DNA from 2 places in the Arthrobacter sp. TJ-58 genome. Region 2 is predicted to be linked to the other one. Evidence: predicted binding sites of a transcription regulator. Region 2 holds the regulator's gene; the other holds the start of a gene.

Region 1 (11,135 bases), on a different contig from region 2:
GTCTTCCGGGTTCATGCGCATCGTCGATGAGCACTTCATCAAGACATTCGAGGGCCGCTACCTGAATACGCACCCTGCCCTGCTGCCGTCCTTCCCGGGCGCGCACGGGGTGCGCGACGCGCTGGCCTACGGAGTGAAGGTCACCGGCTGCACCGTGCACATTGCCGACGCAGGCGTGGACACCGGTCCGATCCTCGCGCAGGCCGCCGTCGAAGTGCTCGACGGTGATACCGAGGAAACCCTGCATGAGCGGATCAAGGTTCAGGAACGCCGGCTGCTGATCGAAACCCTGCATCGAATCAGCAGCGAGGGACTGCCCACCCTCGAGGTTTAGGAATGCCGCCCGCGCACGCCGGGCCAGCCCGGCACGGCACACGCCGGACTAGTCCAGTGCGGCGCCCTTGGTCTCCGGTGCAAAGCGCATCATCCACAGCACGGCCAGCACCACGAGTACTCCGGCCAGCCCGAAGGACAGCGGCAGGCCCAAATATGGCCATGCGATGGAGACGAAAATCAGCGGCCCGAATCCGGCACCGATGCGGCTCACCGTGGAGGCCCAGCCAAACCCGCTGCCCCGCAGCTCAGTGGGATACAGCTCCGAAACGTAGGCGTACAGCACCGGGATGGCCACCTGCACCACAAATCCGTAGGCCAGCAACCAACCCGTAGCTGCGGCGGGAACGTCCAGGACCAGCGCCACAACCACCAGGATCAGCGCGGACAGCGGACCGGTGACGGTCAGGATCCATTTGCGTCCCACGCGTTCCACCAGCAGGGCGGCAGCGATTACTCCCAGGAGCCCGACGGCGGCCATCCCCGACGTGGTCAGGAATGCGGCGTATTCCTTGAAGCCGGAGTCCACGAGAATTTTCGGCATCCAGGTCAGCGCCAGATAGTAGACCAGCAGGATGGTGAAGAAGAGGGACCAGGAGGCCACAGTGATTTTCCAGCTGTACCGCCAGAGGTCGCGCAACTGGGTTCCCACAGCGCGCATTGACAGGGCTGCAGGCTCTTCGGGTTCAGGCAGCCGCCAGTTGGTCACCGTGGAACCGGTGCTCCTGATGAGCCCGTTTATGACTGTTTCGGCTTCAGCGGTGCGGCCCTTGCGGACCAGGAACAGGGGAGATTCCGGGACGGAGCGCCGGACCCAGAAAACCAGCAGTGCGGGCAGCACCATGACCAGCATGGTGAAACGCCAGTCAGCGAGCGTTGCCATGATCAGGGCAGAGGTGGCGCCGCACAGGGCTGCCCCCACCGGCCACCAGCCGTCCATTGCCGTCAGTACCCGGCCGCGCTGCTTCCGCGGCGTGAACTCACCCACCAATGCGTAGTCCACCGGGACGCAGCCGCCCAGCCCAAAGCCTGCCATGAACCTGAAGATGCAGAACCAGATGATGTCCGGGGAAAACGCGCCCAGCACCGTGAAGAGTGAAAAGACCAGCAGCGTGGCTGTGAAGGCTTTCCTGCGTCCGATGGAGTCGGCAATGGACCCCCACACAAACGCCCCGATGGCCATGCCCAGCAGGTTTGCCGTGCCAATCCAGGCTGCCTGGCCCAGCGCCAGATCCCAGTGTTTGGAGAGCAGGGGAATCAGGACCCCGTTCAGGGTCACATCCCAGGCATCGAACATGAAACCGAGGCCGCCGATAATAAAAATCCGGCCTTGAACCTTCCACTTCCAGGGCAGGTTCTGGACTACCTCGTCGCCCGTGGGCAGGGTGCTTGTCGTTGTCATGGGCGCGCGCTTTCGAAGGGGCGGAATATCGTGGGTTGGACAGGCTGAGCGGCGGTCCGAAGAAACTGTACCCCGCGGGCCGGACTATGGGGGAACCCCTGACGACGGGAAAACTTAGAAGCGGGAGACCGGACCCGGGCCGTGTTTCCATATAGGGCAGTCCTGGCGAACGGAGGTGACGGCGTTCCGGTTTGCGTGGCTCCCGGTTCGGGCGCGGGATGGTGGCGAGCGGAGCGCATTAGAGTATCTTTCCCGTATCGCGATTCCGCTCATTATGTGCTCCCGATCACTAAAATAGAAGGTATGTACTATCCACCAGCCGAGGATCGACACAGCATGGATGCGAGTCCGGACCGGCGAGCAGCGTCGGGTGGCGAGGTCTTGGACGGTGCTGTGTCGGATGCCGAGGTCATGGGCGGTCCGGTACCGGACGGCGTGGTCGTGGGTCGTGCTGTCTTGGGCGACGTGGTCGTGGATGGTCCGGTGTTGGATGCCGCTGGTTTGGAAGTTGCGGAAGCAGCGGTACGGCTGCAGCTGATCGATCACATTCGCATGTTGGAGGAACTCAAGGGCTCCATTTGTGCCGCGCAGGCACGGGCAGCCGCGGTTTTTGACGAGTCTTCCCGTCGCAGCCAGGCTCGTGCAGGAGTGAAAGCAGACCAGCTCGGTCGGGGCGTGGCAGCTCAAATTGGGTTAGCCCGGCGCGAATCACCGCACACCGGTACCCGGTTGCTGGGGCTGGCGAGGATCCTGAGCGCTGAGATGCCGCATACCCTGCGGGCGCTGAGCCTCGGAGTCATCAGTGAATGGCGCGCCACAATTTTAGTGCGGGAGACGGCGTGTTTAACGCTGTCCCACCGGCAGAAGGTCGACGAACTGATCGCGGGGGACCAAGCGGCGCTGGGACAGCTGGGGGATCGGAAACTCATTGCCGCCATCAAGACCCTGGCCTACGGACTGGATCCGCTCAGCGTGGTGAATCGAGCGGCGAAAGCAGCCTCGGATCGTTTCGTTTCCTGCCGCCCGGCACCGGACACCATGGCGTACGTGAGCGCACTGCTGCCGGTGGCTCAGGGCGTGGGAGTGATGGCTGCGTTGACGCGGAAGGCGGATCAGGCGCGTGCCTCGGGCGATCCCCGCTCTAAGGGGCAAGTCATGGCCGACACCTTTGTTGAGCTGCTGACGGGTCAGGCCCGAGCGGAGGACCTGCGGGTGGAGGTGCAGCTGATTATGACGGACAGGACGCTGCTCCACGGCATTCTGCCAAAGGGTGAAGCGGGAAATTGCGTGGCTGGCAACAGCGGAGCCGGGAGCGGAGGTGCCGGAAACTGCAGCGGCGGAAATTGTGGGGTCGGGAGCCACAGCACCGGAAAGGGCGGAGACCCGGTCCGGACAGTTTCCGGCGATCCGGATGAGTCCGCTGGTGAGTCCGCTGGTGTGCACATTCCCGACGGCGCCGAACCGGCCCTGCTGGCCGGATATGGAGTGGTTCCGGCACAGTGGGCACGGGACCTGTTGCGCAGCAGTGACGAGACCACGGGCAGGGATAGTGACAAAACCAAAGCTGTGGGCGGGAACACAATCCAGGGCGTGGGCGGGAACACAATCCAGGGCGTGGGTTGGGACGGAATCCAGGGCTTGGGTTGGGACGGAATCCAAGGCGTGGACAGTGGCAAAACCCGAGGAATGGATAGGGGAGAGCCTCGGGGAGTCCGAAGAAAGCCCCGCACGGAAGTATGGCTTCGCCGGCTTTACACAGCACCGGGCAGCGGCAGGCTCACTGCCATGGACTCCCGGGCCAGGCTGGTTCCGGAAGGATTGGCCCGGGTGATAGCGGCCCGCGACCAGATCTGCCGGACACCTTGGTGCGGTGCGCCGATTCGGCATTATGACCACGTAAAACCCTTCCGCGACGGAGGCCCCACGAGCATCGAGAATATCCAGGGGCTGTGCGAGGCCTGCAACCAAGCCAAAGAAGCACCCGGGTGGGCGGCCCGATGTGAAGAAACACCGGCGCCCTGTAGGGAAAGGGATCGGGCGGGCGTGGATAAAAGGAGTATGGACCGGACGGGCCGGCACACGGTAGTAACGACTACGCCAACAGGCCACAGCTACCGCTCAATCGCGCCGCCGCTTCCAGGCCAGCGATAGATCGCTTGCGGAGCAGCGGCGGATATTGGCAGGCCAGAGGTGAATATGGGCAATCCTGCGGTGGATATGGGACAGTCCCGTGGTGGATATGGGCAGTCCGGCGGCGAATATTGGCAGGCCAGCAGTGGATAGGAGGCAGTCCAGCGGGAGGGATGGAGCGGCCGGCGGGAGCAGGGACAGGACAAGAGACAGGACAAGAGCCAGCAGGGGTCAACCGGGGATCACCCGTCTCAGCTTCACACTCCGTCCGACGGGGCCGTGTGACCTAAACTGTAGCCACCGACACCCTCTTACTTTGGAGATATTGCGTGAGCTCTCAGCCGCTGAACCGTGTACCCATCCGCCGGGCCTTGATTTCGGTCTATGACAAGACCGGTTTGACGGAACTGGCTCAGGGCCTCTCCGCAGCCGGTGTCAGCATTGTTTCCACCGGTTCCACAGCCAGGCAGATTGCCGCTGCAGGTGTAGCCGTCACGGAAGTTTCCGAGGTAACGGGCTTCGCTGAATGCCTGGACGGACGGGTCAAGACGCTGCACCCGCGTGTCCATGCCGGCATTCTCGCGGACCGGCGACGTGCGGATCATGTGGCCCAGCTTGAGGAAATGGAGATTGAACCCTTCGACCTCGTGGTGGTGAACCTTTACCCGTTCGTGGAAACCGTAAAGTCAGGCGCCAGCCCGGATGAGGTGGTGGAGCAGATCGATATCGGCGGTCCCTCAATGGTCCGTGCCGCTGCAAAGAATCACCCCTCTGTGGCCGTGATCGTCAACCCGGCCAAGTATGCCGAGGTTGTCACGGCAGCCGCCGAAGGCGGGTTTGACCTGGAGCAGCGACGCCGTCTTGCTGCTGAGGCCTTCGCCTCTACTGCCGCCTATGACACGGCAGTGGCGGCCTGGACGGCAGAACAGTTCGGCGACGGAACCGACGAAGGCACCACTTGGCCGGCTTACACCGGGCTCGCGCTGGAGCGGTCCGAGGTTTTGCGCTACGGCGAGAATCCGCATCAGGAAGCGGCCCTCTATGCAGACAAGAGTGCGCAGCCCGGGGTGGCGCAGGCAGACCAGCTGCACGGTAAGGAGATGTCCTACAACAACTATGTAGACGCCGATGCCGCCCTGCGTGCAGCCTTCGATTTCAGCGAACCGGCCGTGGCCGTCGTGAAGCATGCCAACCCGTGCGGGGTTGCGGTCGCCTCCCCGGATGCTGCCGATCCCATCGCCGATGCGCACGCCAAGGCACACGCCTGCGATCCCGTATCGGCCTTCGGCGGAGTGATTGCGGCCAACCGGACAGTCACTGCCGGCATGGCCGAGACGGTCAAGGACATCTTTACCGAGGTGGTGATCGCCCCGGACTTCGAACCCGCAGCAGTGGAGATCCTCTCCGCAAAGAAGAACATCCGCTTGCTGACCCTGCCCGACGGGTACGGGCGCAGCGCGGCCGAGTTCCGCCAGGTCTCGGGTGGCATGCTGGTCCAGAAATCGGACAAGATGCAGGCAGACGGCGACCAGCCGGAGAACTGGACCCTGGTGTCCGGTCCCGCCGCCGACGATTCAACGCTGGCCGACCTTGCCTTCGCCTGGACAGCTGTGCGGGCGGCGAAATCCAACGCCATCCTGCTGGCCAACAACGGTGCGTCAGTGGGCGTTGGCATGGGTCAGGTAAACCGGGTTGATTCGTGCCGGCTTGCCGTGGAACGGGCCAATACCCTCGGCGGGCCGGAAGAAGAACGTGCCCGCGGCGCCGTGGCGGCGTCGGATGCGTTCTTCCCGTTTGCCGACGGCCTGCAGATTCTGCTCGATGCCGGAGTCCGCGCCGTGGTCCAGCCCGGCGGGTCCATCCGTGACAACGAAGTTATCGAAGCAGCCAACGCTGCCGGAGTCACGATGTACTTCACCGGCGCACGCCACTTCTTCCACTAAGCGCCTCGCAGAGCGTGCCGGGATGCTCTTCCGGCACCACCCAACCTCCGGGGCGGCGGGCTTAAGCGGCCGTCCCGGAGTTTAGGGAGCCTCGAGTGGGCTGTGGCATAGTTGGACTCAAATACAAGCCAAAAAGACGGGTTCCGTCATGCCGCATGACATGTTCGGTGCCCACCAACACACAAGGAGATCGTGTGGCTGAGAAAATCAAGGTTGTGGGTTCTGTCGTAGAACTCGACGGCGACGAAATGACCCGCATCATCTGGCAGTTCATCAAGGACCGCCTGATCAATCCGTACCTGGACGTAGACCTGAAGTACTACGACCTCTCCATCCAGAACCGCGATGCCACCGATGACCAGGTCACTGTTGACGCTGCCAACGCCATCAAGGAACACGGTGTGGGCGTCAAGTGCGCCACCATCACCCCGGATGAGGCCCGTGTTGAAGAATTCGGCCTGAAGAAGATGTGGGTTTCCCCGAACGGGACCATCCGCAACATCCTCGGCGGCGTGGTGTTCCGCGAGCCGATCATCATCTCCAACATCCCGCGCCTGGTGCCGGGTTGGAACAAGCCGATCATCATTGGCCGCCACGCTCACGGTGACCAGTACAAGGCAACGAACTTCAAGGTTCCCGGTGCCGGTACCCTGACGCTGACCTACACGCCCAAAGACGGCGGCGAGGAAATCAAGACCGAGGTTGTCACCTACGGTGACGACGGCGGCGTCGCCATGGGTATGTACAACTTCAACGATTCCATCAAGGACTTCGCCCGCGCTTCCTTCGCCTACGGCCTGCAGCGCAACTACCCGGTGTACCTCTCCACCAAGAACACGATCCTGAAGGCCTACGACGGCCAGTTCAAGGACCTGTTCCAGGAAGTCTTCGACGCCGAGTTCAAGGACCAGTTCGAAGCAGCCGGCCTCACCTACGAGCACCGTCTGATCGATGACATGGTTGCCTCCGCGATGAAGTGGGAAGGCGGCTACGTCTGGGCCTGCAAGAACTACGACGGCGACGTCCAGTCCGACACCGTGGCACAGGGCTTCGGCTCGCTGGGACTGATGACCTCCGTGCTGATGACCCCGGACGGCAAGACCGTTGAGGCCGAAGCTGCACACGGTACGGTCACCCGCCACTACCGCCAGCACCAGCAGGGCAAGCCCACCTCCACGAACCCGATCGCCTCGATCTTCGCGTGGACCCGTGGCCTGATGCACCGCGGCAAGCTGGACAACACCCCCGAGGTCATCAACTTCGCCGAGACCCTTGAAGACGTTGTCATCAAGACCGTCGAGTCCGGCAAGATGACCAAGGACCTGGCTGCCCTGGTCGGCCCGGACCAGGCATACCTGACCACCGAGGAATTCCTCGCTGAGCTCGATGCCAACCTGAAGACCCGCCTGGGCTAATTCCCAGCTGCTTCAGCGCATAACGACGGCGGCGCCCCACCTTCACGGGTGGGGCGCCGCCGTCGTTATGTTCAAGACCCGCTAGATGCCGGAGCCCTGGTCTCCGCCGGAGCCCATCGAGCCGGATCCGGATGAACCCGATCCCATGGAGCCGGAACCCGAGGAGCCTGAATCGGAGCCGGAGCTGCTCGAGGTTGATGAGGTCACCGATTCAGAACTGGACTGGCCGCTGATGGTGTTCGAATCCTTGTAGGAGGAGGACACCTCAATCTTGCGAGGCTTGGACCGTTCGCTGACCGGGATCAGGACACTGAGGACACCGTTTTCATAGGTGGCGGAAATTCCCTCAATGTCGATTCCCTGGCCCAGGTTGAGCTGGCGGAGGAAGGTGCCTGATTCGCGCTCCCGGGTCAGCCATGTGACGCCGTCGGAAGCCTGGATGGTTCGCTCGGCCCGGATGGTGAGCAGCTGGCCGTCCACATCCACGTCCACCGAACCCGGATCGATGCCCGGCAGATCGGCATTCAGAATGTAGTGGTCGCCCTCGCGGTAAAGATCTATGGGCATCAGCCGCAGCCGCTGCCGGGGATCGAGAAGGGCTCCTGCCATCCGGTCGAGCTCGCGGAATGGATCGAACTTCATCGCCATTATCATCAACTCCTTTGACGCCCACCTGCCAGGCAGGCGAATCATTAATCGGAACTTCAGAAGGTCGGTAACTTGAGTCAGCTCGACTCAAGTTATGAAATTAGGCTAGCAGTCACACAATCTGACTGCCAGAACCGAGGCCGAAATTGATGCCAAAAATGCAGAACCAAAAATCCGCGGCAGAGGGCCTCAGTCCACCGGCCACTCGTGGACGGGGGCATTCGTGTGCATGTTTTCCCAGTATCTGCGGGTGAGTTCTACAAGTGCAGGCCTGCGTTCCATGCCCTGACTCTCCAAGCGGCGCAGATACGCGATCTGCCAGGAGGCGCCGTTCTGCTCGGTGCGGGCACGCTCCCGGATGACGTCCAGATAGCGGCCGATTAATTCCTGGTCCACGCCCAGTTCCGCCAGCCCGGTTGCTGCCTGGGGGATCAGGTGGCGGAGAATCAGTTCGGCCACCGGCGTCTCGCCGATGCCGGGCCAGTACACCGTAGCTTCCAGACCGTTGCGTGCGCAGGCCAGGAAGTTGTCTGCGGCGCTCTTGAAGGCCAGTCGGGTCCAGAGCGGGCGCTCGGAGGTGCGCAGATGCTGGACCAGACCGTAGAAGAACGCTGCGTTGGCCACGACGTCCAGCACTGTGGGGCCGGCCGGGAGAACCCGATTCTCCAGCCGCAGGTTGGGTGTGTGCTCGCCGGGATCATAAATGGGCCGGTTCCAGCGGTAGACGGTGCCGTTGTGAAGGCGGAGCTCCGGGAGCAGAGGGGCTCCGGCGGCCGTGGACCCGCCGCTGCTGCGGGAGAGTTCAGGGAGCAGCGCGGGAAAGTACCGGACATTCTCCTCGAAGAGGTCGAAGATTGAGGTTATCCAGCGTTCTCCGAACCACACGCGGGGCCGCACTCCCTGGTTGCGCATTTCGGGAGGCCTGGTGTCGATGGCTTGCTTGAAAAGCTCAACCCGGGTTTCATGCCACAGGATTCGTTCCATGAAGACGGGCGAATTTGCAGCGAGCGCCACCTGGGGAGCGGCGATCATCTGGGCGGCGTTCCAGGCTGGTGCAAAGTCCTCCGGGCTCACCTCCAGGTGCAGCTGCACTGACGTGCAGGCGGCTTCGGGGGAAATGTTTTTAGCGTAGAAGGACAGCGACTCAATGCCGCGCAGGTCCACGTGCACGTCTTCGCCGCGTGCCTGGAGCACCGAGGTGTTCAGCGCGGCATAGCGTTTGCCGGCGCTGAGCCATTCCTTGTCTTCCAAAAGGTTTGGCCGGAGGGTGGGCAGGATTCCCGCCATGAGAATATCCGTATTCACCTCGGCCGCACGGGAGTCTGCCCGGTTCAGCTGGAAGCGGAGGCTGTCCTCGAGATCCCGCAGGCCTGAGCCGCCGATAGACAGTGCGGGGTGGTTCATCTCAATGTTGAAAGCGCCGATTTCCGTTTGGAACGCAGGATCGGCGATCTGCTCCAGAACGGCGGCGTTGCGCAGCGCGGGGGTGAAGTCCGTGTTTGTCAGGTTCAGCTCCAGTTCCAAGCCAATACTGGCAGTGTCTGCGAACTGCGCCGTTGAAAGGTAACCGGCAAACCGGTCAAGGTTTTCAAGGAGTCGCTGGCGGTACCGTGTCCGCTGCTCCCGGCTGTATGTCTTGCTGTTAACTTCGGCGCCCATCGTCTGAAGATAACCATGGGCGCCGAAGGATGTATAGCGTGTTTCGGGGGGTGAGACAGAACGTGCGTCCGGCTCCGCTTCCGGGACGGGGAACCTAGGATTTCATCAGGCCCTTGAGGACGTTGGAAGCGCGCTGCATCTCACCGTGCTGGGCTCCCATGACGATCACTGCTCCGGAGAAAACGGGGATGCACCACTGCAGCAGCTTCAACTGCCGCTGGGCCGACTGCAGTTCCTTGGACGCCGTGGGATTCGGCTCGGTTGCACCAACCGCACCCTCCTCCGAATACTTTTCAACCTTCCGTCCCACCATCCCTGCGTAGAACGTCACCAGGGCGCCGATCACTGTGACGCCGGTCTTGTAAACGGTCAGGGATCCAACGCCGTCCTGCTTGGCCACGCGGCCCTTGTTTTCCCCGACAATGGCCAGGCCTGCCACAAAATGGCCGATGATGGCGGCCGCCTGAAGCGGTGCCCATTTCTTCCAGCCCAAGCTGGAGAGCCTGGCCCGTTCCGTCGGGTCCTTCGCCTCTGCAGCAGCCCCGTTGAGGCCTACCGCACCCATCAGCGAGCCGCCGAACCAGGCTGCCGCGGTGAGGTCGTGAACAGATCGAGCGAACAAATTTCCTGCCACTGGAATCTCCCTTGTAACTGCGGACATATGGGGCGGCACCTCTGTCCGTAGAATAGGTGCCCGCCGTGAATGCCACCCAACCACGCCCTGGCCACCGTCCACAAGAGTGCAGCGGTTCCCCGGCAGAATGAAGCTAAGTCTGCTTAGCTTCAACTTTACGAATCCATACTAAGTGTGCTTATGATCATGTCATCAGTAACGGTAATCCTCATCGGCAGGATTCTGATTCTTCATCCGCAACGATTTAGGAGAGAGAGTGACGATGACAGAGAACGAGTGGCCCAGAGACGGAAGCCATGCTGCTACCCCCACCCAGGGCAGTTCAGCGGATCCCAAGGCAGCAAAGGCCGGAGCTGCCAAGGACGAGGCATCAGGTGTGGCCCGGGATGCAGCCGGAAGCGCTGCTCACGTTGCCGAAACAGCCAAGACGGAAGCAGCCGGCGTTGCCTCCGAAGCCGCAGCAAATGCCCGCGACCTGTTTGACCAGGCGCGGAGCGACCTGACGGAGCAGGCAGGAGTGCAGCAGCAGAAGGTTGCTGAAGGACTCCGATCGGTCGCCGGCGAGCTGCACTCCATGGCGGAGAATTCCGAACAGTCCGGTGTTGCCACCGATCTGGTGCGCCAGGCCGCTGAGCGTTCCTCATCTGTGGCCTCGTGGTTGGATAACCGCAACCCGGGTTCGCTGGTGGAGGAAGTCAAGGGCTTCGCCCGTCGCCGCCCCGTCGCCTTCCTGGCCATGGCTGCAGGAGCAGGTTTCCTGGCCGGCCGTATGAACAAGGGTCTTAGCGCAGGAGTTCCCAGCCAGACTGCAGGAACCGGCGCGCCGACGGCAACCGGTACCGGTGCCGCCACGGGCAGCACCACCATCCCGGAAACGATCTACCCTCCGGAACCCGCCGTGCAGCCCACCTACGCAGCCGGTACAGGGACAGTGAACCCCGGGGGAGTCTCCCAGGATCCGTTCGGCACAG
Region 2 (11,135 bases):
GTTGATTAGCGGCCCCCTTCATCGCCCCAGGGAACCTTGACAGGCCGGACGGGCGGTCGACAGCATGAAGGAACCGTGACTTCCATTCCCAGTTCCGCAACTCGGCCGGCCGGCTCCGCCGGCACCTCAGAGGTGTTGGCAGCTGCGCGGTCCGTCACTAAAAGCTATGCCGGGAAGCCTGCCCTGCGCGGGGTCAGCCTGGACATCCGGGCCGGAGAAGCTCTGGGACTGCTCGGCCCCAACGGCGCAGGAAAGTCCACCCTGCTGAACCTGCTGAGCGGGATCCGCACCCCGGAAGCCGGAACGGTGGAGCTCTTTGGCCGCAATCCCCGTGAGCCTGCCGCGCGGCGGCAGCTCGGAACAACACCCCAGGCAACGTCGGTGCCGCCCACGCTGCGGGTACGGGAAACCGTGGACTTTGTTGCTGCCCACTATGAACATCCGGTACCGGCGCCTCAACTGCTGGCCGAATTCGGGCTCACACATATTGCCGATAAACAGTGCGGCGGGCTCTCGGGCGGCCAGCAGCGCCGGCTGCTGGTGGCACTTGCGTTGGTGGGCCGGCCACGGCTGGTCATCCTGGACGAACCCACCACCGGGCTGGATGTCGAGGCACGCGAAAATCTCTGGGAGCGGCTGGGCCAGTACCGGCGGGACGGCGGCACACTGCTGGTGACCAGCCATTACCTGGAAGAGATCCAGGCCCTCTCCGGAAGGGTGACGGTTCTGAACAACGGAGAGGTGGTTGCTGACGGAACCGTGGACCAGATCCGCAGCCGGGTCTCCGTCAGCAGGGTGTCCTTCCACACCGACCGTCCGCCGTCGTGGTTTGAATCCCTGCCTGAAAGCGCAGGGGCCACCGCCGGGGCGGACGGCTCAGTGACGGTCCTGAGCCGGGACTCGGATGCAACGGTACGGCGCCTGGTCCGTGACAACGTTCCGTTTTCCCGGCTGGAGGTCCACACGGCCAGCCTCGAAGAGGCATTCCTGTCCCTGACGCATCTGGGTGCCGGCATGCAGGAACCCGCTGCCGAGGAGAAGCCATGAGTACGGCCGCTTTAATCCGCGCTCACACCAAGGCTCAGGTGCTGGAACAGCTGCGCATCCCGATTTCCGTCATCTCGTCGACGCTTTTCCCCACTCTGGCCCTGGTCTTCTTTGTCCTTCCGCAGCAGGCAGTGACGTCCAACCCCGTGGCCTCACTGATCGCCGTCGCGCAGCTGGCGCTCTTTGGCGTGATGAGTTCGTTCCTGTTCAACTACGGCATCGGTGTTGCCGAGGACCGCGCCAATCCGTGGAGCAGCTACGTGCGGACGCTGCCGGCCGGCGCGGTCCCGCCAACTGCGGCCCGGGCACTGACGGCCATGCTGTTCGCGTTCTTTTCCCTGATCCCCGTGATGCTGGTGGGCATGCTCACCACGTCGGCGCTGGACGCCTTCAGGTCAGGCGCGCTGTCCTGGTGGCGGGTGCCGGCTGCCATGCTCGCGTGGCTCGCCTGCGGGCTGCCGTTCCTGTTTTTGGGCCTGCTGATCGGCTACCTGTGCACCTCGAAGGTCGCAATCGCCGTGACCCAGGTGGTCTTCTTTCCGCTCGCTTTTGCCGGCGGGCTGATGCTGCCTCCGGAGCTGTTCAGTTCCGGGCTGAACAGTTTTTCCCTGTTCCTGCCCACCCGGGCTGCCCGCGACCTTTCAGTGGCGGTCTTTGCCGGTCAGCCGCTGAGCGCGGCGGCAATCCCCTGCCTCGTCGCCTGGACGCTGGTGCTGGGAGCCCTGGCTGTGTGGGCCAACCGGCGGGACCAGGGTCGGCGTTTCCGTTAGGCGCCGGGACCTGCCGTATCCGTGCCTAGAGCGATTGCACGTAGCCGTCGTCGGCGTAGTCCATGGCATCCTGCTTGCCGGCCGGAAGCGCCCGCAGCCTGCCGCGCCGCTGCACCAGGGAGGCCAGGCTCAGCTGGGTCCCGAACGGCCTCGACGCCGGCGGACGCTGTCCGCGGGTCAGGGTCACGACGTCGCCGGCCAGACCTGCGGCGAACACCCGGCTGCGGTCGGGAGTGCGCTGCTGGACCGCGTCCAGCTCGGCAGAGAGTTCATCAATCCGGGCGCGGAGCCCTGACACCTGGTTTTCCAGCTGCATGATGCGCTTGATGCCCTCCAGCGAGACACCCTCCTGGGACAGGCGCTGAACCTCGCGCAGCATGTCGATGTCATGCTGCGAATAGCGCCGGGACCTCCCGGGAGCGCGGCTCGGACAGACAATGCCCAGCCGGTCATACTGCCGCAGTGTCTGCGGATGCATGTCAGCCAGTTCTGCGGCAACGGAGATCACAAAGATAGGCGCGTTGACGTCTATTCCCATTGTTCCTCCTTGACAGCTGTTGAAGTAGTAACCATAGCCCGGTTCCGCTCCCGCGGCACGGGAAACCGGACCTCGAATTCGTCAGCTACAGGCGGGCCTTGGATGCCAGTCCGGCGCGGGGATCCTCGCCCTTGGTGGCATCGGCAAAAGCCTCAACCGCAGCCTTCGCTTCCTTATTGAGATGTGACGGAACGGCGACGTCGACCGTCACCAGGAGATCGCCGTTGCCTTTGGACGTCTGCACGCCGCGTCCCTTGACCCGCAGGGTGCGCCCCGACGGCGTACCGGCAGGAACCTTCAGCTTCACGGTCTCCGAGGTCAGTGTCGGCACCTCGATGGTGGCGCCGAGTGCGGCCTCGGGGAAGCTGACCGGAACATGGATGCGGATGTTGTTGCCGTCCCGGACAAAGAAATCATGCGGGGTGACGTTTACGGTGACCATCAGGTCGCCGTTGCCTGCGGCACCGGGCTGGCCCTTGCCGCGGACCCGGATCTTCTGGCCGTCCTTGACTCCGGCAGGCACCCGGACTTCCACCACTTCACCGCTGGGTTCCCGCAGCCCGATGACGGTGCCGTTAATGGACCCGGCAAAGGAGATGGTGGTGCTGGCCGTGCGGTCGGCGCCCTTCTGCGGCGGAGCGGAACCAAACCCGCCGCCGAAGCCTCCGCCGCCAAACAGGTCGGCGAACTCCGGCGGAATGTTGCTGCCGCCGGTGCTGTAGCTGGTGCGGCGGCCGCCTCCGGGACGCGCTCCCTGACCAAACAGTCCGCCAAAGAGATCCTCGAAGCCGGCTCCTCCTGCGGGGCCTGCGCCGCCGGGGCCGCCCGCGGAGAACCGTGCACCGCTGCCCATCGCGCGGATGGCGTCATACTGCTGGCGCTCCTCGGCGTCCGAAAGCACCGAGTACGCTTCCGAAAGATCCTTGAACATCCGCTCGGCCGAGGGATCGTCCTGGTTCTGGTCCGGGTGATACTTGCGCGCCAGCTTCCGATACGCCTTCTTGATATCGGCTTCCGACGCGTCCTTGGGAACGCCCAGAATCTTGTAAAAATCCTTATCGACCCAATCCTGACTAGCCAATTGGCGTCCCCTTCCTCGGTTTTACTGCTCCCGCCCGCAACCCGCGGGTTGCGGTCCGGACATGCACTGCTGAATGAGAAGTACCCGGGGCCGCCGTGAGACGGCCCCGGGTACCTGTTTCCTACTGCTCCGGAACGGAGACGATAACCTGCGCCGCCCGCAGGACCCTGTCGTTGGCCTTGTAGCCGGCCCGCAGAATCTGGGTCACAGTATCGAACTGCACGTCCGCGCTTTGCTGCTGAATCAACGCTTCGTGGATGTTCGGGTCAAATTCAACCCCCACCTCGTCAATCCGGGTCAGCCCGTAAGACTTCAGCGTGTTTTCCAGTTTGTTGGCGATTGAGGCAAACGGCCCCTCCACCAAGTCACCGTGCTGGCGTGCTGCGTCGATGTCATCCAGGACCGGCATCACGGAGTTCATTACTCCAATGACTGCCATTTCCCGGGCGACGTCGCGGTCACGCTCCACCCGCTTGCGGTAGTTGACGTATTCCGCCTGGAGCCGCAGCAGGTCATTGCGCAGTTCCACGGCCTCCGGTGATCCGGCAGCGGAGGGCTGCGGCGGAACATCGGCGCTGTTGAGGATCTGCTCGGCCTGCGCCAGGGCGTCGCCGTCGGCGCCGCCCTCAGGCTGCGGTGTTTCCTCGGATGCCGCCGACGCAGGGTCCGCCGCTTCGGAGTCCGCCGGCACCTGGCCGGCGGCTTCCTGCTCTTCGCCGTTCGGCTTGTCGTTGGGGAACTCGTTACCAGCCGTCATGATTACTTCTTGTCTTCGTCGTCGACAACCTCGGCGTCAACGATGTCCTCGTCGCCGGCGGAGGATCCGCCGGCTGCGCCCGCGTCACCGGCACCGGCACCGCCTGCGGCACCTGCAGCGCCTTCAGACTGGGCCTGAGCGTAAATGGCTTCGCCCAGCTTGGTCTGCGAGGACTGCAGCTTCTCGAACGCCGACTTTACTTCGTCGTCGTTCTCGGTGCCTTCGAGTGCCTTCTTCAGCGCGTCAACATCGCCCTTGACCTCGGTCTTGACGTCTTCGGGCAGCTTGTCGTCGTTGTCCGTGAGGAGCTTGTCCACGGAGTAGGCCAGCTGCTCGGCGGAGTTGCGGACGTCCGCAGCCTCGCGGCGCTTCTTGTCCTCCGCTGCGTGCTCTTCGGCTTCGCGGACCATGCGGTCGATGTCTTCCTTGGAGAGGGAAGAACCGCCCGTGATGGTCATGGACTGCTCGGCGCCGGTGCCCTTGTCCTTGGCGGACACGTGCACAATGCCGTTGGCATCGATGTCGAAGGTGACCTCAACCTGCGGGACGCCGCGAGGAGCCGGAGCAATGCCGGTCAGCTCGAAGGTGCCCAGCGGCTTGTTGTCGCGGGTGAACTCGCGCTCACCCTGGAAGACCTGAATGGCCACGGACGGCTGGTTGTCATCCGCCGTGGTGAAGGTCTCGCTGCGCTTGGTGGGGATGGCCGTGTTGCGCTCGATCAGCTTGGTCATCACACCGCCCTTGGTTTCGATGCCCAGGGACAGCGGGGTGACGTCGATCAGCAGAACGTCCTTGCGCTCACCCTTCAGCACACCGGCCTGCAGGGCGGCGCCAACGGCCACAACCTCATCCGGGTTCACGCCCTTGTTGGGCTCCTGGCCGCCGGCCAGTTCCTTCACCAGTTCGGACACGGCCGGCATACGGGTGGAACCGCCAACGAGGATGATGTGGTCGATGTCCGCAACCTTGATGCCGGCTTCGGAGATGACGTCCTTGAACGGCTTCTTGGTGCGGTCCAGCAGGTCCTTGGTCAGGTCCTGGAACTTGGCACGGGAAAGGTGCTCATCCAGGTGGACCGGGCCTTCGGGGGTGACCGAGAGGTACTGCAGGGAGATGTTGGTGGAAGTCGCGGAGGAGAGTTCCTTCTTGGCCTGCTCGGCAGCTTCCTTCAGGCGCTGCAGGGCGATCTTGTCCTTGGACAGGTCAGCACCCTTGGCCTTGGCCTGGCTCAGCAGGTAATCCACAATGCGCTGGTCCCAGTCGTCGCCGCCGAGGCGGTTGTCACCGGCGGTGGCGCGCACCTGGATGGTGGAGAAGCCGTCTTCATCCTTGCCGACTTCGAGCAGGGAGACGTCGAAGGTTCCGCCGCCGAGGTCGAAGACCAGGATGAGTTCGTCTTCCTTGCCCTTGTCCAGTCCGTAGGCCAGAGCTGCGGCGGTGGGCTCGTTGACAATGCGCAGGACGTTCAGGCCGGCAATCTCGCCGGCTTCCTTGGTGGCCTGGCGCTCGGCGTCGTTGAAGTACGCGGGGACGGTGATCACGGCGTCCGTGACCTTCTCACCCAGGTACGATTCGGCGTCGGACTTCAGCTTCTGCAGGATGCGTGCGGAGATTTCCTGGGCGGTGTACTTCTTGCCGTCAATGTCCACGTTCCAGTCGGTGCCCATGTGGCGCTTGACGGAGGAAATGGTGCGGTCAATGTTGTTCACGGCCTGGCGCTTGGCGATTTCGCCTACCAGGACCTCGCCGGACTTGGCGAAAGCAACAACCGAAGGGGTGGTGCGGCCGCCCTCTGCGTTGGCGATAACCGTGGGCTCGCCGCCTTCCAGGACAGAGACAACCGAGTTCGTGGTTCCAAGGTCAATACCTACTGCACGTGACATATTTGCTTCCTCTTTCCGTGGCAAACTGCGCCGGGAGGGCCAGGCACTCCCGCAGCGCGTCTTGAGCGTTCTGCACTCAACTTTACTCAGGACGCGTTCTTTGTCAACAAAGTTGAGTCGAACCGACTCAACTTCTGAGAGGTGGCCCGGACAGCTGAACAGCTCCGGGCCGTGAGAACAGCAGATAAGCCAGCAGGGCCAGCCCCCAGAGCAGGAACAGCGGATCCCACAGCCAGGCGTGTCCGGCCATCGCCGGGAAGTTGTATCCGCCGGCGGGCACAATCCATCCCGCGAGCACCAGGTTGCTGACCACGGTGTTGGCACCGCCGTAGAGCACCAGGAGTACTGCGCCTGACCAGCTCAGACGCCGCCACAGCTTTTCCCGGCCCAGCCGCCCGTACTCAACAGCCACCGGAATCACGGCGGCCGCCGCCTTGGCGAGGACAACCAGCCCCAGGCCGAGCCCGGTAAGCAGCGGTGAAGCCGAGGAGATCCGCACGGCCTCCGTGCCCACGGTGTCCAGCAGCCAGTGCCCGCCAAGCGCCCAGTAACCGCTGAACAAGGCATGCACCAGACCCGCTGCGCACGCCGTCCACACGCACACGCGCTGCGTACGCTCCCGCGATGCCTCCATCTCAGCCCTCCGGCCGAAGCCCCCGGGGCGTCAGCCCAGAGACCATCGTCCCGAACGGGAAAGCCCCGGCACAAGGGTCCCCGGGAATCTCCGGCCGCAGACACACGCAGCAATCTCCCGGCAATACGCCATCCGGTCCGCGTATTCTCCTCCTATGGCTCCGGAACAGTATTCGCACGGCCACCACTCCAGCGTGGTGGGGGCCCATGCGGTCCGCACGGCCGCCGACTCGGCAGCGTATCTGCTCCCCTACCTTGAGCCGGGCATGGCCCTGCTGGATGTGGGCTGCGGCCCGGGCAGCATCACCGCGGACCTGGCCAACCTGCTGGACCCGGGAACGGTCATCGGGCTGGACCAGTCCGAAGACGTGGTTGCGCAGGCCCGGAAGCTCACTGCATCCCGGGGTCTGGCGAACGTGGAGTTTGCGGCAGGCAACGTGTATGACCTGGATTTTCCCGACGCGGCGTTCGATGTCGTTCACGCCCACCAGGTCCTCCAGCACCTCGCCGATCCCGTGGCCGCGCTGCGCGAAATGCGGCGGGTCACCCGGCCCGGCGGAATTGTGGCCATCCGGGACGCGGATTTCCACGGGATGAGCTGGTACCCGGAACTTCCGGAGCTCTCCGAATGGATGGACGTCTATCAGCGCATAGCCCGCGGCAATGCCGCCCAGCCCGACGCCGGCCGCCGCCTGGTCTCGTGGACCCTCGAGGCAGGTTTCACCGAATTTGTTCCGTCCGCCTCCAACTGGCTGTACGCCACCGAGGACCGGCGCACCTGGTTCGGTGAAGGATGGGCGGAGCGCGTGCTGCACTCGGCGTTTGCTGATCAAGCGCTGGACCGGGAACTCACGGACAGGGCCGGACTTGAACGGATGGCGGCCGGCTGGCGGCGCTGGGCCTCGGCAGCGGACGGATGGTTCCTGCTCCCCTCCGGGGAAATTATCGCCTGGGCCTGACCATCCGGGCGCCCGCAGCCGGTCCGGGGCAGGTGCGGCGCTGGGTAGGCTTGGGGAATGTACCGAATCATCACGGTCTGCACCGGAAATATCTGCCGCTCCCCCATGGCCCAGTTCTGTCTGGCCCGCGCCTTTGAAGAAGCCGGGCTCGGGTCCGAAGTCTCGGTGGATTCCGCCGGAGTCACCGCCTGGGAAGCAGGCAACCCCATGGACCCCCGTGCCGTGGAGGAACTCCTGTCCCACGGCTATGACGCAGAGCGGGCGCGCCGTTTTCGCGCCCGCGAGTTCGAGGAGGAGTGGTTCGAGGACCGTGACCTGGTGCTGGCCATGGACTTTGGGCACCTTCGCCGGCTCCGGGAGCTGGCCGCCGATCGCCCGGACCGCGATAAAATCCGGCTGATCCGCAGCTTCGATCCCGCCTCGGCGGCTCTTCCCCCGGAGGAACAGGGCATCGAAGATCCCTGGTACGGGGACATGACGGACTTTGATTCCTCCTACGCCATGATCCAGGCGTCCCTGCCCGGCGTGGTGCAGCATGTCCGGACAGCCCTTGAGGCTGCCTCCGGGCAATCGTGACGTTTTTCCAGGCGGCGGCCGCCACCACGGCCGCTTCCCTGACGCTGCCCGTCCTCATCGCCGTCGACGGCTTTTCCGGTGCCGGGAAAACCACGCTCGCCACAGAACTGGCAGCGGCATTGCGTGCCCACCACACCGTTTCCCTGTTCCATCTCGAGGATGTTTACCCCGGTTGGGACGGACTCGCGGACGGAATCACCTATTTCAGTGAGCATGTGGCCGCTCCCCTGGCCGCGGGACGCACGGCCCACTGGCAGCAGTGGGACTGGGTGGCCGGCCGCTACGGAGAGCAGCGCACAACCGAACCGGCGGAGATCGTCATTTTTGAGGGCGTCGGGTCCTCCGCAGCTGCAGTGCGCCACCTGCTCGACGCCGCCGTATGGGTTGCTGCGCCCGCAGGACTGCGCCGCGAACAGGCACTGGCACGCGACGGTGACACCTATGCCCCGCACTGGGAAAGGTGGGCTGCGCAGGAACGGTCCTGGGCGTCGGACGATCCGGCGCCGGGCCGCGCGGACATCACGGTTGACCGGCAGCACGCCTCCGGAACTCCGCGGGCCGCCGCAGGTTACGTCCTGCGTGCCCTCGGCGGGTTCGCGCTGCCCAGACTCCAGCCGACCTGGGCCGGACGCAACGCCGCGGGCGCTGAAACCGTCCGGGTGGAACGGCTGGATACCTGGGTGGATCCCGAGCAGCTGTTCGGGGAACTTTTTGGTTCGGCTTCCCGCTCTGTGTGGCTGGACAGCTCCAGTGCGGGCGCGGAGTTCGAGGCGCCTGGGTTCGAGGCGCCGGGGCCACGGAACGCAGCGTCCGGCGCCGCCCATATTGCCTCCCGCAGCCGCTTCAGCATCATGGCGGACGACGGCGGCCCGCTGGGCAGGTACGCGGAGCACCGCAACGCAGTCACCACCGTTGTTTCGGGGCCGGTGACCCTTTCCCGTCCCGGCGCCTTCTTTCCGTGGCTCGATTCGGTCTGGGGCTCGGCCCGGGCGACGGTCCCGGCGGACTATCCCTGCGGCTTTGCCCTGGGTTGGCTCGGGTTCCTGGGGTACGGACTCAAGCGCGAAACCGGCGGAACACAAAATCCTGCCGGCCCCGGAGCCGATGCCCGTCCCGAGGCTGCGCCTGATGCTGCCTTGATTTTCGCGGGCCGGGCAGTGGTGCTGGACCATGAGCAGCGGTGCCTCTACGTCTTAGCCCTGACGGACGACGGATCCGGCAGCGGTTCCGTCGGAGACGAAGCCGGCGGCGAATGGACCGACCGGGTCCGGAAGGCAGCGCAAAGTGCTGCCGCCGCCCGGCCCGGAGCATCCCCGGGTGCGGTGCCCGTCGGCCTGCAGTTCTCCGTCCGGGATCACCGGAGCTCCTACCTGGCCAAGGTTCGCTCCGCCCAAACGGAAATCAGCGACGGAAACTCGTACGAGGTATGCCTGACCACCGCCCTGACCGCCCGGCTTAGCGCGCCCCTGGCAGCACCAGACATCTTGGCCGTGTACCGGGAACTTCGGCAGCGCAATCCGGCTCCGTTCGCATCGCTGCTGCGTTTTGGCGGCTATGCCCTGGCAGGCACCTCACCGGAGCGCTTCCTGTCCTTCACCGGAGCCGGTGCGCTGCGGGCCGAACCGATCAAGGGGACTCGGCCGCGCGGAGCCACGGAGCGGGAAGACCGGGCGCTGGAAGCTGATCTGGTCTCTTCATCCAAGGACCGTGCGGAAAACATCATGATTGTGGACCTGCTGCGAAACGACCTCTCCCGCTTCGCCGTTCCGGGGTCCGTCACCGTTCCCCGGCTCTGCGCGGTGGAAAGCTACGCCACAGTCCACCAGCTGGTGAGCACGGTGGACGCCCAGCTGCTCCCCGGAGCCTCCCGCGCCGAAGCCGTTGCCGCTGCCTTTCCACCCGGATCAATGACCGGTGCACCAAAAATCAGCACCATGGAAATTCTGGACCGGCTGGAGGGGGCTCCGCGCGGCGCCTATTCCGGCGCCGTCGGCTGGTTTTCCCTCACCGGCGCGGCGGACCTGTCCGTGGTGATCCGGACCCTGGAGATCCGGGATTCCTCCCTGACTTTGGGCGTGGGCGGAGCGGTCACGGCGGATTCGGATCCGGCAGCGGAATGGGACGAGGTCCGGGCAAAGGCCTTTGGTGTGCTGAGCGCGCTGGGGGCGGCGTTTCCGCAGTAGCCGGGCGGACTACTGCAGGGTGGCTGTCAGCCGGCAGACATTGTCGATGTAGCGCTGCCAGACGGGCCGCCCGATCCATTCGGACAGCAGGAGTTCCCGGGACAGGGAGCGGTAGGTGTCTTCGATGCGCCGCATGTTCTCCACGATGTCCCCGTCGAACATCATGACGGACACTTCCAGGTTCAGGGAGAAGGACCTCATATCCATGTTCGAGGAGCCCAGGACGGCCACCTCGTTGTCAATGGTGAAGTGCTTGGCGTGCAGGACCAGGGGTTTGGGATAGAGGTAGATCCGGATACCGGCACGCAGCAGGGCCTCATAGTAGGAACGCTGGGCGTGGTCCACCAGGAACTGGTCGCCGCGCTCGGACACGAACAGTTCCACCTGCACGCCGCGCTGGGCGGCGGTGGTAATGGCGTACAGCAGCGAATCGTCCGGGACAAAGTACGGGCTGGTAATGGAAATGCGGTCCGACGCTGAATAGATCAGGGACGTGAACAGCCGCAGGTTGTTTTCCGTGCTGAACCCGGGGCCGCTCGGAACCACCTGGCAGGTCACATCGCCGGGCTTGGTCTCCCACTCGTACAGGCTCAGTTCCCGTTCCAGGTTTTCATCTGTTTCGGCGTTCCAGTCGGTGGCAAAGACGACGTTGATCTCATCCACCACCGGTCCTTCAAGGCGGGCCATCAGCTCCACCCATTTGCGGCC

What was found. Region 2 encodes HspR, which represses chaperone genes until heat shock. Its sites were predicted from a motif close to AAGTTGAGTCNNNNNGACTCAACTT; they were not measured.
Region 1: the regulator HspR is predicted to act here: its motif matches at 7,941-7,965, upstream of AC4D2W_RS11470 (Hsp20/alpha crystallin family protein).

Annotation. Positions count from the first base shown of each region.
Region 1 is NZ_JBZCNM010000003.1:223,547-234,681, forward strand. It holds gene purN (phosphoribosylglycinamide formyltransferase) at 1-334, shown strand, start outside; gene AC4D2W_RS11450 (MFS transporter) at 383-1,735, opposite strand; gene AC4D2W_RS11455 (HNH endonuclease) at 2,039-3,886, shown strand; gene purH (bifunctional phosphoribosylaminoimidazolecarboxamide formyltransferase/IMP cyclohydrolase) at 4,195-5,808, shown strand; gene AC4D2W_RS11465 (NADP-dependent isocitrate dehydrogenase) at 5,964-7,223, shown strand; gene AC4D2W_RS11470 (Hsp20/alpha crystallin family protein) at 7,305-7,871, opposite strand; gene AC4D2W_RS11475 (glutamate-cysteine ligase family protein) at 8,061-9,530, opposite strand; gene AC4D2W_RS11480 (hypothetical protein) at 9,625-10,164, opposite strand; gene AC4D2W_RS11485 (hypothetical protein) at 10,427-11,135, shown strand, end outside.
Region 2 is NZ_JBZCNM010000002.1:152,104-163,238, reverse strand. It holds gene AC4D2W_RS06930 (ABC transporter ATP-binding protein) at 76-1,047, shown strand; gene AC4D2W_RS06925 (ABC transporter permease) at 1,044-1,817, shown strand; gene AC4D2W_RS06920 (heat shock protein transcriptional repressor HspR) at 1,843-2,355, opposite strand; gene AC4D2W_RS06915 (DnaJ C-terminal domain-containing protein) at 2,441-3,436, opposite strand; gene AC4D2W_RS06910 (nucleotide exchange factor GrpE) at 3,558-4,193, opposite strand; gene dnaK (molecular chaperone DnaK) at 4,196-6,076, opposite strand; gene AC4D2W_RS06900 (DUF3995 domain-containing protein) at 6,204-6,710, opposite strand; gene AC4D2W_RS06895 (class I SAM-dependent methyltransferase) at 6,865-7,668, shown strand; gene AC4D2W_RS06890 (low molecular weight protein-tyrosine-phosphatase) at 7,726-8,244, shown strand; gene pabB (aminodeoxychorismate synthase component I) at 8,241-10,427, shown strand; gene cls (cardiolipin synthase) at 10,437-11,135, opposite strand, start outside.